Regions from separate parts of the Sinorhizobium terangae genome, predicted to be linked through region 2. Evidence: predicted binding sites of a transcription regulator. Region 2 holds the regulator's gene; each other region holds the start of a gene.
What was found. The regulator LexA, encoded in region 2, represses DNA repair genes until DNA is damaged. The targets are predictions, from matches to a motif close to TGTTCNNNNTGTGTTCNG.
Positions count from the first base shown of each region.

Region 1 (4,551 bases), 1.4 Mb from region 2:
CAAGCTTGAATTCTTCAATCCGATCGCCTCGGTCAAGGACCGCATCGGCGTCGCCATGATCGAGTCGCTCGAGGCCCAGGGCAAGATCGCGCCTGGCCGCACAACTCTCATCGAGCCGACTTCGGGCAACACCGGTATCGCGCTCGCCTTCGTTGCAGCCGCCAAGGGATACAAGCTGATCCTCACCATGCCCGAGACGATGTCGGTCGAGCGGCGCAAGATGCTCTACCTGCTGGGGGCAGAACTGGTTCTGACGGAGGGCAGCAAAGGCATGAAGGGGGCGATCGCCAAGGCGCAGGAACTCACCGAGACGCTTCCCGACGCGATCATTCCGCAGCAGTTCGAAAATCCGGCCAATCCCGAGATCCACCGCAAGACGACGGCCGAGGAAATCTGGAACGACACCGAAGGCGGCGTCGACATCCTGGTCTCGGGCATCGGCACGGGCGGCACGATCACCGGCGCCGGCCAGGTCCTGAAGGCGCGTAAATCCTCGGTCAAAGTCATCGCCGTGGAGCCGGAGGAATCCCCTGTCCTTTCTGGCGGCGAACCCGGTCCGCACAAGATCCAGGGCATCGGCGCCGGCTTCGCGCCGGCGATCCTCGACACGAGCATCTACGACGAGGTGATCACGGTGAATGCCGGCGAAGCGGTGGAAGCCGCGCGGCTCGTCGCCAGGCTTGAAGGCGTGCCGGTCGGCATTTCCGCCGGCGCTGCACTCCAAGCCGCGATCGAGGTCGGCCGGCGCGAGGAGAACGCCGGCAAGAATATCGTCGTGATCATTCCTTCGTTTGCGGAGCGTTATCTTTCGACCGTACTGTTCGAGGGGCTGGGGGCGTAAGCGGCAGTTCCTCTCCGCGTATGCGGTCATCCGGCAGCACAATTACGAACTCAACGGAGCTTCCGGGCGCTCTTTTTCATACGACCACGAGTAGTCAGGAAAAGCAGCAGGTTTTTCCTGAAGGATAGCGCCCGCAAAAGAGCGATCACGCTTTCGCCTTCCTGGCACTACTTCGCAATTCCGGGGCAAAGAGCTTGAAAATCTCGGTGTCGAACGGGAAAAAGCGTTCCTCCCCATTGCGGCGGATGAGATAGTCCGATTCCGAAAAGTAACCCTGCTTGATCAACTCCGGCTGCTGCTTTGCGGAGCCATGAAATGAGTAGTTGTCGCCGTACATGTCTGTCCAAGTACGCTTCACGCAATCGCCGGTGACACGATCGGCAAGCTTTTTCTCTGCAAGCACCTGTCGGACGCAGCGCATCGAATGATCGAGCATGTACTAGACGCAGAAGCTTTTCGCATCTTGCGCCGTGTGCTTCAAACGGATCACCGCGTTTGCGTACCAACTCCCTCCTTCGACACGATGGTCATCGACTGACCCGCTCTCGTTCCATAAAAAAGCTTACCGATGTCTTCGGCCGCGGCGGGCCGGCCTGTCAGGACGAGGAGCATGCCCACCATAATAGCAGCCGCCACGAGGAGGCGCTTCGACTGGCGGGTATCGCTGGTGAAAAACACGATGCTGGGCCTTTTGAATAAAAGATGAATCGCGTGTAAGCGGAACACGCTACGCCGCCACCGGCAGCCGCTCTCCGGCGACCCGGTAGGAGATCGCTTCCGCGAGATGGATCCGCCCGACCATCGACGCTTCGTCGAGATCGGCAAGGGTGCGGGCCACCTTCAGCACCCGGTGATAGCCGCGCGCCGAGAACTTCATCTTCTCCGCCGCATCCCTCAAGAGCTGCAAGCCGGCCGCGTCCGGCTCGGCGATCTTCTCGATCATCGTCGTCGATGCACGGGCATTGCTCGTGAGCACCGGATGGCCGAGGGCGGCGAAACGGTCCGCCTGCAGCGCGCGGGCGCGGGCGACGCGCTTGGCAACGGCGGCACTCGGTTCGGCCGCCATCGGGCGAAGGAGATCCGCGGCGCTGACGGCCGGGACATCGATGCGGATATCGATGCGGTCCATCAGGGGTCCGGAAATCCGCGCCTGGTAGTCGGCCATGCAGCGCGGGCCGCGGGCGCATGTGCGCCCGGGCTCACCCGCCATGCCGCACCGGCACGGGTTCATCGCTGCCACGAGCTGGATCGCCGCCGGATAGCTGACGCGGTGATTGGCGCGGGCGATGATGCATTCCGCGGTTTCGAGCGGCTGGCGCAGTGCGTCGAGCACCTGCGGTGAAAATTCCGGGAACTCGTCGAGGAACAAAACACCGTGATGGGCAAGCGATGCCTCACCGGGCTTCGCCCTGAGCCCGCCGCCGATCAGGGCTGCCATGGTGGCCGAATGGTGCGGCGCCCGGAACGGCCGCCGATCGGAAAGCTTGCCGCCCGGCAGCTGACCGGCGATCGAATGGACCATCGAAACTTCGAGCAATTCCGCCGGGGAAAGCGGCGGCAGGATCGACGGCAGCCGCGCAGCCAGCATCGATTTGCCCGAACCGGGTGGGCCTACCATAAGCAGATTGTGGTTGCCGGCGGCGGCCACTTCGAGCGCCCGCTTGGCGCTTTCCTGCCCCTTGATGTCGGCGAGATCGGGCAGGTTGGCGGCCGCGGCTCTTATGGCCGGCTCGGGACGAGAGAGCACCTGCGTGCCGCGAAAATGATTGGCGATGGCGATCAGGCTGCGCGGTGCGAGAATGTCGATCTCCGATCCCGCCCAAGCCGCTTCGGGTCCGCTTTCCGCCGGGCAGATAAGGCCCTTGCCGAGCGCGTTGGCACCGATGGCGGCAGGCAGCGCGCCGGCGACGGCGGCGATGGTGCCGTCCAGATTGAGTTCGCCGATGACGACATAGCCGTTAAGCGCATCGGCTGGAACGGCACCCAGCGCCGCCATCAGGCCGAGCGCGATGGCGAGATCGAAATGGCTGCCTTCCTTCGGCAGGTCGGCCGGCGCCAGGTTCACCGTGACCCGTTTTGCCGGCAACGCCAGCCCCGAGGCATGCAGTGCCGCCTGGACGCGCTCACGGCTTTCGGCGACCGCCTTGTCGGGCAGCCCGACGATCTGCATGCCGACCTTGCCGGGTGCCACCATCACCTGGACGTCGACCGGAACGCCTTCGATCCCCTGGAATGCAACCGTGCTGACACGCGCGACCATGATGCCCCCTAACGTGAGAGCGGGAGATGCGCGGAAACCGCTTCACGCTGTCCTCACCCCGCTCCAGTCACGGCGGCCCGCCTCGCGCCGCCACAACCGCTGCCGGTTGCGGCATCAAATCTTGCACGGTACGCGCACAAAAACAAGAACAATAATAGAACAAATGCGGGCCCGCGCTTTTCGAACGAAACCCGCTGCGCGCTCCCTTAGCCCAACAGATGCGGGCTCAGACCTCCATGCTATGCGAAACCTTCGACGACGCAGGTGATGAGGTCATGGTCGGACAGCGGGCGGCCCGAAGGATCGAGTGAAGGAATGATGTGGCTTTTGCCAATCTTCAGGCCACGCGCAAGGAACCAGTCGAGCTTCATTGCACGCTTCGGCCAGCGGGTGATGAGGCTCGGCCGCGTCGTCATGCCGTCGTCGGGCCGCCGTGGCGCGTGAAGCCGCGCTCGGCGCTCATGGCAAACAGGCCCTCGGCTTCGAAGTCGCCGCCAATATGGTTCCCGCTGTTGAGATCGCCGCCGATCAGGACAGGAAGCCCCGGAAAGGTCGCGTCCAGCGCGTCGATCAGTTCCTTGACCTGCCGCTCGCGATAGGCAGCCGTGGTCGCGCTTTCGAGATGGGTGGAAATGGCGACGAAAGGGCCCGCCCGAGTCTCGATCACGGCGCCGATGGCAAGGCGCTCGCCGACCCTCGGTTGGTCGCCGCCGTCCATGAACCACAGCCTCTCGCCCCAGAGCCGCAACAAGAACGGGCGGTCGAGCGGAGCGGTCGCCATCAGCGCATTGCCGTGGAAGCCCTTCTCGTTGAAGTCGTCCTTGCAGAACTCGCGCTCGGTATCGGACCCCAATCCCAGTTCGATGAATTCGACGCCGTAGGCGTATTGCATGCCGAGCGCCACGGCGATTTCGGCGGTCGGGTGCCGCTGGCCGGTACGCGCCATGCCGTTGTCCATCTCCGAAAGCAGAACGAGCGACGCGCCGGTGACGCCAAGGTGCGCAGCACTTTCCCCGGGGAACAGGCAGCGTTCGAGGTTCCAGGCCGCGGCGGTGAAGGGAAAGGCGAGCGGCCTGCGGGCGGGCGGCGCACCGCCGATCTCGATCGTGTTCATTTCCTCAAGGCTCTCCATGACGGCGTCATGGGCGGCGATGCTGCGCTCGATCCGGGCAAAACCAGCGCGCGTCTCCGGCGAGGAAACGGCGAGCGCCGCTGAGGTCGTTTCAATCACAATGCAGGCTCCATGTTCACGGTTCGCGTCGTGGCCGGTACGATGCCCGTGGCCGCATTCGGCTCTTCAAGCCTCCTGCCGGTCTCGGACGAGAAGAAATGCAAGCGCCCCGGTGCGATGGTAACGGCAAAACCGTCCGAAAGTGGCGCCTCCGGCGCAAGCGCGACAGTGACAGAATGATCGTCGATTGCGCCGTGGACGAGGCGCTGCGCACCCAGT
Region 1 covers NZ_CP121659.1:3,935,397-3,939,947, reverse strand. The annotation lists gene cysK (cysteine synthase A) at 1-841, shown strand, start outside; gene QA637_RS18545 (hypothetical protein) at 987-1,277, opposite strand; gene QA637_RS18540 (YifB family Mg chelatase-like AAA ATPase) at 1,569-3,101, opposite strand; gene QA637_RS30890 (hypothetical protein) at 3,341-3,517, opposite strand; gene QA637_RS18535 (endonuclease/exonuclease/phosphatase family protein) at 3,514-4,332, opposite strand; gene QA637_RS18530 (sn-glycerol-3-phosphate import ATP-binding protein UgpC) at 4,329-4,551, opposite strand, start outside.
Region 1: QA637_RS18540 (YifB family Mg chelatase-like AAA ATPase) is a predicted target of LexA. The motif match lies at 3,246-3,263, and genes of this name have one in related genera.

Region 2 (4,551 bases):
CGTTTGCCGCCGATGAGCGTCGCGAGCGGGACATTCAGAATCCTTGCCAGAAGATCGTGGAGCGCACAGTCGACGGCGGCCTTCGCCTGCGGAGCCCCACGCAGCCTGCGGTCGAGCAGCTGCATGATGGCGCCGATCTCGTCAACACGACTACCGAGCACCAAGGCACGGAAGTGACCGAGCTCCGCGACGAGCGTGGACTTGATCGAGCCCATATGGGCCGTGGCCGAGGCATAGCCGAACCCCTCGGCCTCTGCCGTCGCGACGCGCAGGATGACACCTTCCGTGTTTGGCTTGGCGCCAAGCGCGAACTTCCATTCCGGATCGTCCTTCTTCAGGACCACCGGCTCGACATCGAATGCGACAATTTCCATGATTCAGCTCCCGTTGCGCAAAACGTCGGCAGAGCAGAATTCTCAGGCGCTTCCGGCCTCGCTGTTGATCGCGATGACGCGGCGGCCGAGATAGTGGGCCTCGGGGCCGTAGAGCAGGTCGCGCACGTCGGCAGGGGTCAACAGTTTGATGAGCTGGTCGGTCTGGCCGCTCAGCGGCAGCACCAGCCCGCCCGCCTGCGCAAGGTCGAGAACGACGTCCATGTCCTTCTCGTGCCAGGTGAAACGGGTACCGTCCCAGCGTTCCAGCGTGTTGTTGTAGCCCGGGCTCTTCAGCAGAATTTCGCGCATGCGCTGCGCATCGACGCCGTAGCGCTTGGCAAGGAGCAGCGCTTCGTAGTTGCCGACGCAATGGATCCAGTGCAGCAGATTGTTGCAGGCCTTGGCGAGCTGTCCGGAGCCGATCTCGCCGACGTGCAGAACGTCGCGGCTGTAGCTCATCAACACCGGACGCGCCTTCTCGACATCGGCCTCACGTCCACCGCAGAGTGAAAGCAGCGTGCCCTCGCGCGCTCCCTCCAGGCCATAGACGACCGGCGCGTCGATGAAATTCACACCATAGCTGTCACAGTAATCGCTGAGTTCGCGCATCGTGCCCGGATTGTTGGTCGCGGCAATCGCAATGACCGAGCCCTTCTTGGCGATGGGCGCCAACTCCCTGGTCACCGCGCGCGACTGATCATCGGTCGCGACGACGGCGATGAAAACGTCGGCCATCGTCGCGAGATCGGCGAGGTCTTTTGCAGCCGTGATGCCCGCGGCGGATGCCTTGGCGAGGCATTCCGCATCAAGGTCGTAGGCAGCTACGGCGAAGCCCGCCTTCAGCACATGCGACGCCATGGCCAATCCCATTGCGCCGACGCCCACGAATCCAACTCTTGCCGACATGCAATCCTCCCCTCCTGCCTTGGAAAAATGCCAGCCGAAACCGTTGGGACACGCATGAGCGCTCCCTGAAGGCCAACAATGATCATGCGATGATTGAAATCCGGACTATCCGGAAATGCTCCTCCTCGACCGTCGCTTCGATTGTGCGACACCGTCTCCTCACGGCTTCGTACAACCCCGTCCTCAAGGACTTCCCGCTTCGGCCTTCCCTGGGCAAATCGATCGTAACCGCCGGGAATGATCGAAGTCTGCGTTTCGGAAGTTCTAAAATCAAGAAGAATGATTTGATATCGTTCAAACCAGAAGTTAGAACTGACTATCGTCAAATCCAGTTTCTCGGGGAGGTGAAATATGGATCTGCGTTCGGTCAATCGGTTCCTTGCAGTCGCTGAACTGGGCAGCCTGAACAAGGCCGCGCAGCGCCTCAATCTTTCCCAGCCGGCACTTTCGAAAAGTATCCAAATGCTTGAATATGCTTTCGGAGTGCCGCTGCTCGACCGCGGCCCGCGCGGCATCACGCTCACTTCCTTTGGCGAGGCGGTCTTCGATCATGCCCGGCGCATTGCCGCGGAGATGCGCAAGATGGAAAGCGAAATCAAAGCGATCCGCACGCTTGGATCGGGCGAGATCAACGTCGGCGCTCCGCTTGGCCCTGACAGCCGCACGCTCGCTTTTGCGATCCTCAGGCTCGTGACTGACGAGCGGCGTCTGACCATCAACATTGCCAATGGCACTCGCAGTGACCTGATCCGCCCATTGCTGCTCGGCGATCTCGACTTCCTGATCGCGACCCTCTTCGAGCCGGAGGATCTTCCGCCCGATGTCGAGCAGAGCGAGCTCTATCTCGATTCCATGATCCTCGTCGTACGCGCCGGTCACCCTATGCTTGACGGTCACCAGATCGAACTCAAGGACCTGGCCCAGTACCCTTGGGTGGTATTGACCGGCAACCGCGACCTCGAAGGCGCGCTGCGCAAGATCGTAGGCATGGAGTTCAATAAATCGGTTCTGCGCAGCGGCTCTCCGATGTTCGTCAAGAACATTCTCCAGAAGAGCGAGTTCATCGGCCTTGTGCGCCAGGACGCCGTCCGAATAGAGCTCGAAACAGGTTCGTTGGTCGAGATCGATATATCCGGCCAGCTTGACATCCAGGAGCTCGTGCCGGCGCAAAAGGTGGGATTGATCTTCCGATCCGACGTTTCAATTCCGGTGGCGAGCCAGGCCTTGATCCAGGAGATCACAACCGCGACACGCGCAAGCTCCGGAGCCCTCACCAGCCTGACCGACCGGCCAGGGTCGCGGCTCTAACTTTTGCATCGTTAGCGGGATAGCAGTCTGCCGAGCGACCGACCGCTTTTCAGCGGGAATACGCGACGACTGGGAAAATTCACGGAATTTTAGGCACTTGCGGAACACATATGGAACATATAGTGTCTGTTCTTGATTTGTTTCGCGATTCTGGAGTGACGCGCCATGCTAACCCGCAAGCAACAGGAATTGCTTCTGTTCATTCACGAACGAATGAAGGAATCCGGGGTGCCGCCGTCCTTCGATGAGATGAAAGACGCGCTGGACCTCGCCTCCAAGTCGGGCATCCACCGGTTGATTACAGCGCTCGAGGAACGTGGGTTCATTCGCCGCCTTCCCAACCGGGCGCGCGCACTTGAAGTCATCAAGCTGCCTGAGGCCTATACAACGAGCCCGCAGCCTCGGCGTGGCTTCTCGCCAAGCGTGATCGAAGGCAGCCTGGGCAAGCCGCCTGCCGCGCCGGCCGCCGCGCCGAAATCGCCGCCACCGAGCGATACCGCATCCGTTTCGGTGCCGGTCATGGGACGAATCGCGGCCGGTGTTCCGATCTCCGCGATCCAGAACAACACGCACGACATTTCCATCCCGGCCGAGATGTTGGGCAGTGGCGAACACTACGCGCTCGAAATCAAGGGCGACTCGATGATCGAAGCGGGTATCTTCGACGGCGACACTGTGATCATTCGGAATGCAAACACGGCTAATCCCGGCGACATCGTCGTTGCACTGGTCGACGATGAAGAGGCAACGCTCAAACGGTTCCGCAGAAAGGGCGCGTCCATTGCGCTCGAAGCGGCCAACCCGGCCTATGAAACGCGGATATTCGGGCCGGACCGCGTCAAGATCCAGGGCAAGCTCGTTGGCCTCATTCGCCGCTATCACTAAGCGCGTCGCGTTAAATCGGACTTATGTGACGCGCCTTAGATCAGTGCTTTTGTGCATCTCGTTGCCCCAACCACGGCACACTTTTGAGCGACACGCATTCGTTTGACGATGTAAGCGGTATTCGAGCCTGGTTGCAGGAGGCGGTGGCGTTTAGAAGCTGCTGGTCGGATGTTCTTTTTGAGCGCGAGACCTGACCTACCGGCTTCTCAGGATTCCTACCGTTGTTTCCGTGGTCGCAGCCGAATGCGGGCACGCCACGGAAGGCCCCTCGCCCAGACACTCGCGAAGCGTCTGGATTGGACCAAGATCATCGATTTTCTTGAGATAAGATCCCTTTGAGGCCTCAGGCGTCGAAGAACCACTGGCCTGCAATACCTCCAGCACCGCGCCGTTGGCCTGCTGCATGTTTTAGTCCGAGTCGACAACGATTTAGAAAACATGCAGTAGAGCGAGGCAAACGTTCAGCAGGAAGAAAAAGCCGGCCCATGCCCTTCGGCAGAGACCGGCGAGTGTACAAACCGCGCTTCAAAGCAAAAACTCGTTGTAAATGATATCGAGGGAGTTTAGGGGCGACACCTGCCATGATCCATGGACCTTAGTCCTACGGGACGTTGCCAAAGGTCTTAGGATTGTTGTGCGGTCCGCTCTTCGGCATGTAGCTATGACCGCGCGCAGGCGACATCCATGCCGGCGATCGAGGCGTTGGGGTGACCAGAGCCCGCTCGGCTGTCCCTTCGAGCCGCTATGGGACCTTCGTTGGAAAGAGTGCCGGACTGACGAGGTCATGACATATGGCCTCGATCCTTGCCCTGGTGATGAGGCTTAGGCAATTCTCGCAATCTGCTTGAAGCGGATATGTTAAGCTATTGATTTTGTTTGGAGGCCTCGCCCGGAATTGAACCGGGGTACAAGGATTTGCAGTCCTCTGCGTCACCACTCCGCCACGAGGCCTCTCGCGCTCGATCGATCAAGCGATGGCCGGCGTTTAGAACGAATCTATGAGGAGCGCAAGGGGGAAGGACTCGAAAAAGGTAGAACGTACGAAGGCATTCACCGTTCTCCCCAGCAATCCCCAGCG
Region 2 covers NZ_CP121659.1:1,359,348-1,363,898, reverse strand. The annotation lists gene QA637_RS06545 (mandelate racemase/muconate lactonizing enzyme family protein) at 1-374, opposite strand, end outside; gene QA637_RS06540 (NAD(P)-dependent oxidoreductase) at 417-1,280, opposite strand; gene QA637_RS06535 (LysR family transcriptional regulator) at 1,632-2,588, shown strand; gene lexA (transcriptional repressor LexA) at 2,754-3,473, shown strand; tRNA gene QA637_RS06525 (tRNA-Cys) at 4,351-4,424, opposite strand.

Region 3 (4,551 bases), on a different replicon from region 2:
CCTTTTCCTTTCTTTGCGTGCCCGCCCTGCGGGTGGTGGAACGATGAACAATCCTCATGCGCGCCGCTTTCAAAGGTCGCGCTTCTCCTTCGGAAAGGCTTTCGCGGGCCGCATCGACGATCGAAAAGGCGACGAAATCCGCCTGCAACTCTTCGATGAGCTGCGCCTTTGCGTGGGACGCTCCTTCTCGGTCCTCCCGCCAGAATACGATGCCGATGCGCGCCGTCGGCGTCAAACGCTTCAGCCTGCGCACGATGAATTTCGCATGTTTCCCGGAATCCTGGTTGAGAAAGCCGATGATGACCGTGGTACGGCCCTCCAGCGCCAGAGCCCTTATATTGCCGACTTTCAGGTCCCGGTAGCTGGCCAATGCAGCCTCGGCGCCCTGGATCGTGACGACCTGCGACAACATCGAGGCAGCCACGTCGTCCAGATCGCCCCTTCCCCCGATGCATAGTACGGATTTCCCGTCCCCGTCCGGCAACTCAAAGCCGTCGGCTTCATCGTCTTCGTCTGGACCGTCGGCGTTATCGTCCTCCTCTTCCTCCTCTTCTTCGCTCGCGATTTCTTGAAGATTGGCGACGAGCACGTGCCCGCTCTCGGCAACCTGCTCCAGTTGCGCATCCGTCATCGCCTTTCGAGCGCGATCCCGTTCTGCAAGCAGCAGGGCCGGAATGGCGACGGAGTCGTAGAACTCGACGAGATACTTCTCCTCGAGCATCTCCTCGGCGTTGTCGGTCGCCTCGTCGGGATCGCCCGCGAGCAGGCGCTGGTACAGGCGTTCCTTGGGATCGAGGACCGGCTCGTTGCCGAAAAGGATTTCGAAGAACTCGAACTGGGGAACATGGCGGCCGAGAACGACGAGACAGACCGTCAGCGGCGTCGACAGCACCAGCCCGACGGGTCCCCAGAGCCAGGCCCAGAAGATTGCCGCAACGATGATCGCAAGCGGTGACAGGCCGGTGCGCGAACCGTAGAGCCAGGGCTCCACGACATTGTTGCTGAGCACTTCGAGGAGAACGAACAGAGCTGCTGTCCAGAGCAGCACGCTCCAGCCCGGCGCCACCGAAAAAGCCAGGAACAAGGGAACGAGCGCGGCGATGATGGGGCCGATATAGGGCACGAACCTGAGGACGATTGCCAGCATGCCCCAGAGGACCGCATTGGGTATGCCCAGCACCCAGAGACCGGCTGCCAGCGGTATGCCATAGGTGATGTTCACCACCAGCTGCATGAGCAGGTATCGGCCGACACGCGAGCCAGCATCCTGGAGGGCTTGCGTTGTGCGGTGGAGGTCTCCGTAGCCCACGAGGCGGATGAAACGGTCCCTCAGATCCTCCCGCTCCAGAAGCATGAAGATGACGACGATGATGATGAGTCCGGTCGTCGCCAATGGACCAACGAGAGGATTGACAATGCTCCTCATCATTTCGATCGGGCGCTGAGGCGAGAAGATCTCCACCAGAAGCGGCTTGGGCGGCTGCGCCCCGGAAGATGGTTGGGCTTGAGGTTCCGACCGGCTGAGTTCGGTCCCGATCCTCTCCACGAGACGGCCAAGCCGATCGATCACGCTGTTTTCCGACTCCGCCTCTTTCAGGGCCCTGATCTTTTCGACGATGTTGGACTGGTATGTCGGGAGGTTCCGCGCAACCTCGCTGACCTGCATCGCCACGACGGCGCTGAAGATCGAGAGCGAGAGAAAGGCGGCAGCCACGCTTACGATGACGGCAGGCATGCGCGGCAAGCCGACTTTTCTGAGGTTCGCGACGACCGGTGCCAGCGCAAACGTAAGCAGGATGGCAACGGCCAGGGGCAGGAATACGGCTCGGGCGAAATAGAGGACAGCGACCGCGGCAGCCATCGCAGCGAGCGTTGGAAACTTGGACGGCTGTGCTGTGGCTATCGATCCCGAGCCGTAGTCCCTGCTGCTTTCCTCGCTCATGTCCTTCCGCTGACCTCCCGTGCAAGCTGGATGAAAATGGCGTCCGCGTTGTTTCATTAAGCAGGTAGAGCGATTTGTCGATAAGCCCAGGGGAAGCCGAGGGGCCACGCAACCCGCGTGAGCGGGTGGATCACGCGTGTCGAACTGGAGTCGGGGCGGAGGGTGTGTGGCGCACGAAAGTGCGCGCAGCACCCTCCGACAGCAACTTGGCTGTAAGCCGCGACGAAGCGTCCGCCGCGCCGTCTCGATCGCGGCGACGTCGATTCTCCCCATGTCCATCATGGCATCGAACGCGCGCTTTGCCTCAGCGCCGCCGGCGGCCAGCGCATCAGTCAGCACACGCGGCGTGATCTGCCAGGAAATCCCCCACTTGTCCTTGCACCACCGATGTGCGTGCGTGAAATCAGATCCAGGATACCGGATGCCGGGAACATTTTGCACCTCTATGGCTGGTTTGAGCGCCTCCAGAGTGGCGTCTGTGGCTTGACCGACGTTGGTCGGAGAGCGCTGCAGCAATGGCCGCAGCCGGACCTGCCGGCAGCCCAACCCGCTTTTGAGCGTGGTTGCCTGTGACTACACCCCGACAGAGCATCGGGTGCACCGTTTGATTCTGCCCAAGGTGTGTACTTGGATGTCGAGCGCCCAAAGGATACGCGCAAAACAGAACATTTTAGGAACTTCTCCCTGTCATAACTTCGACGGCCGGTTTATAAGGATCGGATGGTTCAAAGAGCAGGCAGTGCAGATCTCCCGCTTCATGGTGGCAAGGTTCCCCGGTGGCTGGGCGAACGCATGACGAAGCTTGGCGCGGTCATCACCGAAGCAATCGTGATTGAATATGGCCGCGACGAGTTTCTCCGGCGTTTGGCGCACCCCTTCTGGTTCCAGTCCTTTGGCTGCGTCATGGGTATGGATTGGCACTCCTCCGGAATCACAACAAGTGTCATTGGCGCTTTGAAGCGCGGCCTCGCACCCCTTTCGCGGGAACTAGGTGTTCATGTCTGCGGAGGACGTGGGCGAAATTCGAGGCAGACGCCAGCCGAATTGATCGACGTCGGGAATCGTGTCGGCATCGACGGCGGTCGTCTCGCAGCCACCAGCCGGCTCGTCGCAAAGGTTGACAGCGCAGCGGTTCAAGATGGATTCGACCTTTACCTGCACGGCTTCATCGTGGCCGACGACGGCAAATGGGTGGTCGTGCAGCAGGGCATGAATGGTGACAAGCGACAGGCTAGGCGCTACCACTGGCTATCAGAAGGCGTTTCCAGTTTCGTCGATTCCCCCCATGCAGCGATAGAAGGAAAGCGCCAGGGCGAAATCGTCAATCTCGCCGATAGGCGTGCCGCAGCATCGCGAAAGGGTCAGCTTGACCTTCTAACCTCTCTCGGGCCGGACCGAATTGTGCGCGAGATAGTCCGGATTGATTCGAAGGTCCAAACGAAAGAACTCGTGCAACCCCTGCTGCCGCACCTTGTAATGCCGGCACATCACGAGGTGCGAGAAGAAAACATCAACATGAGGCGGTTGCACGCAACGCTTGCTGCGGCCGTCGATCGCGGGCCTGAAGATTTCGAACAACTCCTGCTCGTTCCAGGCGTCGGTGCGCGGACGGTCAACGCGCTGGCGATGGTGGCAGAAGTGGTGCATGGCGCGCCCTGCCGTTTTGCCGATCCCGCGCGGTTCTCGCTTGCGCACGGAGGCAAGGATCGCCATCCGTTTCCCGTGCCACTCCAAGTCTACGATCAGACGATCCGCGTAATGAAATCGGCTGTGACCAAAGCGCGGCTCGGTCGTGATGAGGAGCTACAGGCGCTGAGACGTTTGGACGATCAGGCGAGGCAGCTGGAGAAATACGTTACCGGCCCGGATCTAAAAGAAATTGTCGCCGGGGAGTTCCGCCGGTCCCCCGAATGGGGCGGTCGCAGCATCTTTGGCTGGGAGGCTCACCCTGAGCAGTGCGACGAGAAAGCACGCTCCTAGCGAGCGCGGGCGGAGTTGGGCAGACAAAGGACATCGTTCGCGCCTTTTCTCACGAAGGCGGCGGGTGCTGCGGTGCGTGAGATTTGCTCGCCCACATGAGTACGCAGGCGTGAAGATGCGGCTGAATGGCAAAGTCCAATTGTCAAAATAAATCAGCTTTAAACATGAATTCCATGATCTGCATGTCTATGACTCTTGCGTTCATCACGTCAAATGGCACGGCGTAGTACTTTGGCCGCAACATCGACATTGCGAAATGGCGGTACATCCGCGCTCGGCAAGGAGGCTGCGAGGAACAATGCTGAGGAATGCGAGAGGGACGGAGGCCGGGAGGGCTCTTGGTGTCAAGACGGCGGCGATGGCCAACAACCCGCCGACCTTCGAGCACATCGTCACCGGCGTGAATGAGACCTTTCTGTGGCGCAAGGACAACTATCCCTGGGAGCGCAATGTCTGGAACTTCCATCCCGAGACTGAAATTCACCTGATCCGCAATGCCGCAGGCATGGCCTTCGTAGGCGACTACATCGGCGAATTCGGCCCCGGCTATCTCACCGTCGTGGGCCGAAACCTGCCGCATGATTGGGTAACGGCCACTGAGCCGGGCGAGATCATCGAAGGCCGCGATA
Region 3 covers NZ_CP121660.1:520,286-524,836, forward strand. The annotation lists gene QA637_RS21130 (AI-2E family transporter) at 1-1,942, opposite strand, end outside; partial or broken gene QA637_RS21135 (hypothetical protein) at 2,327-2,515, shown strand; gene QA637_RS21140 (DUF763 domain-containing protein) at 2,663-3,922, shown strand; gene QA637_RS21145 (AraC family transcriptional regulator) at 4,221-4,551, shown strand, end outside.
Region 3: QA637_RS21140 (DUF763 domain-containing protein) is a predicted target of LexA. The motif match lies at 2,604-2,621, and genes of this name have one in related genera.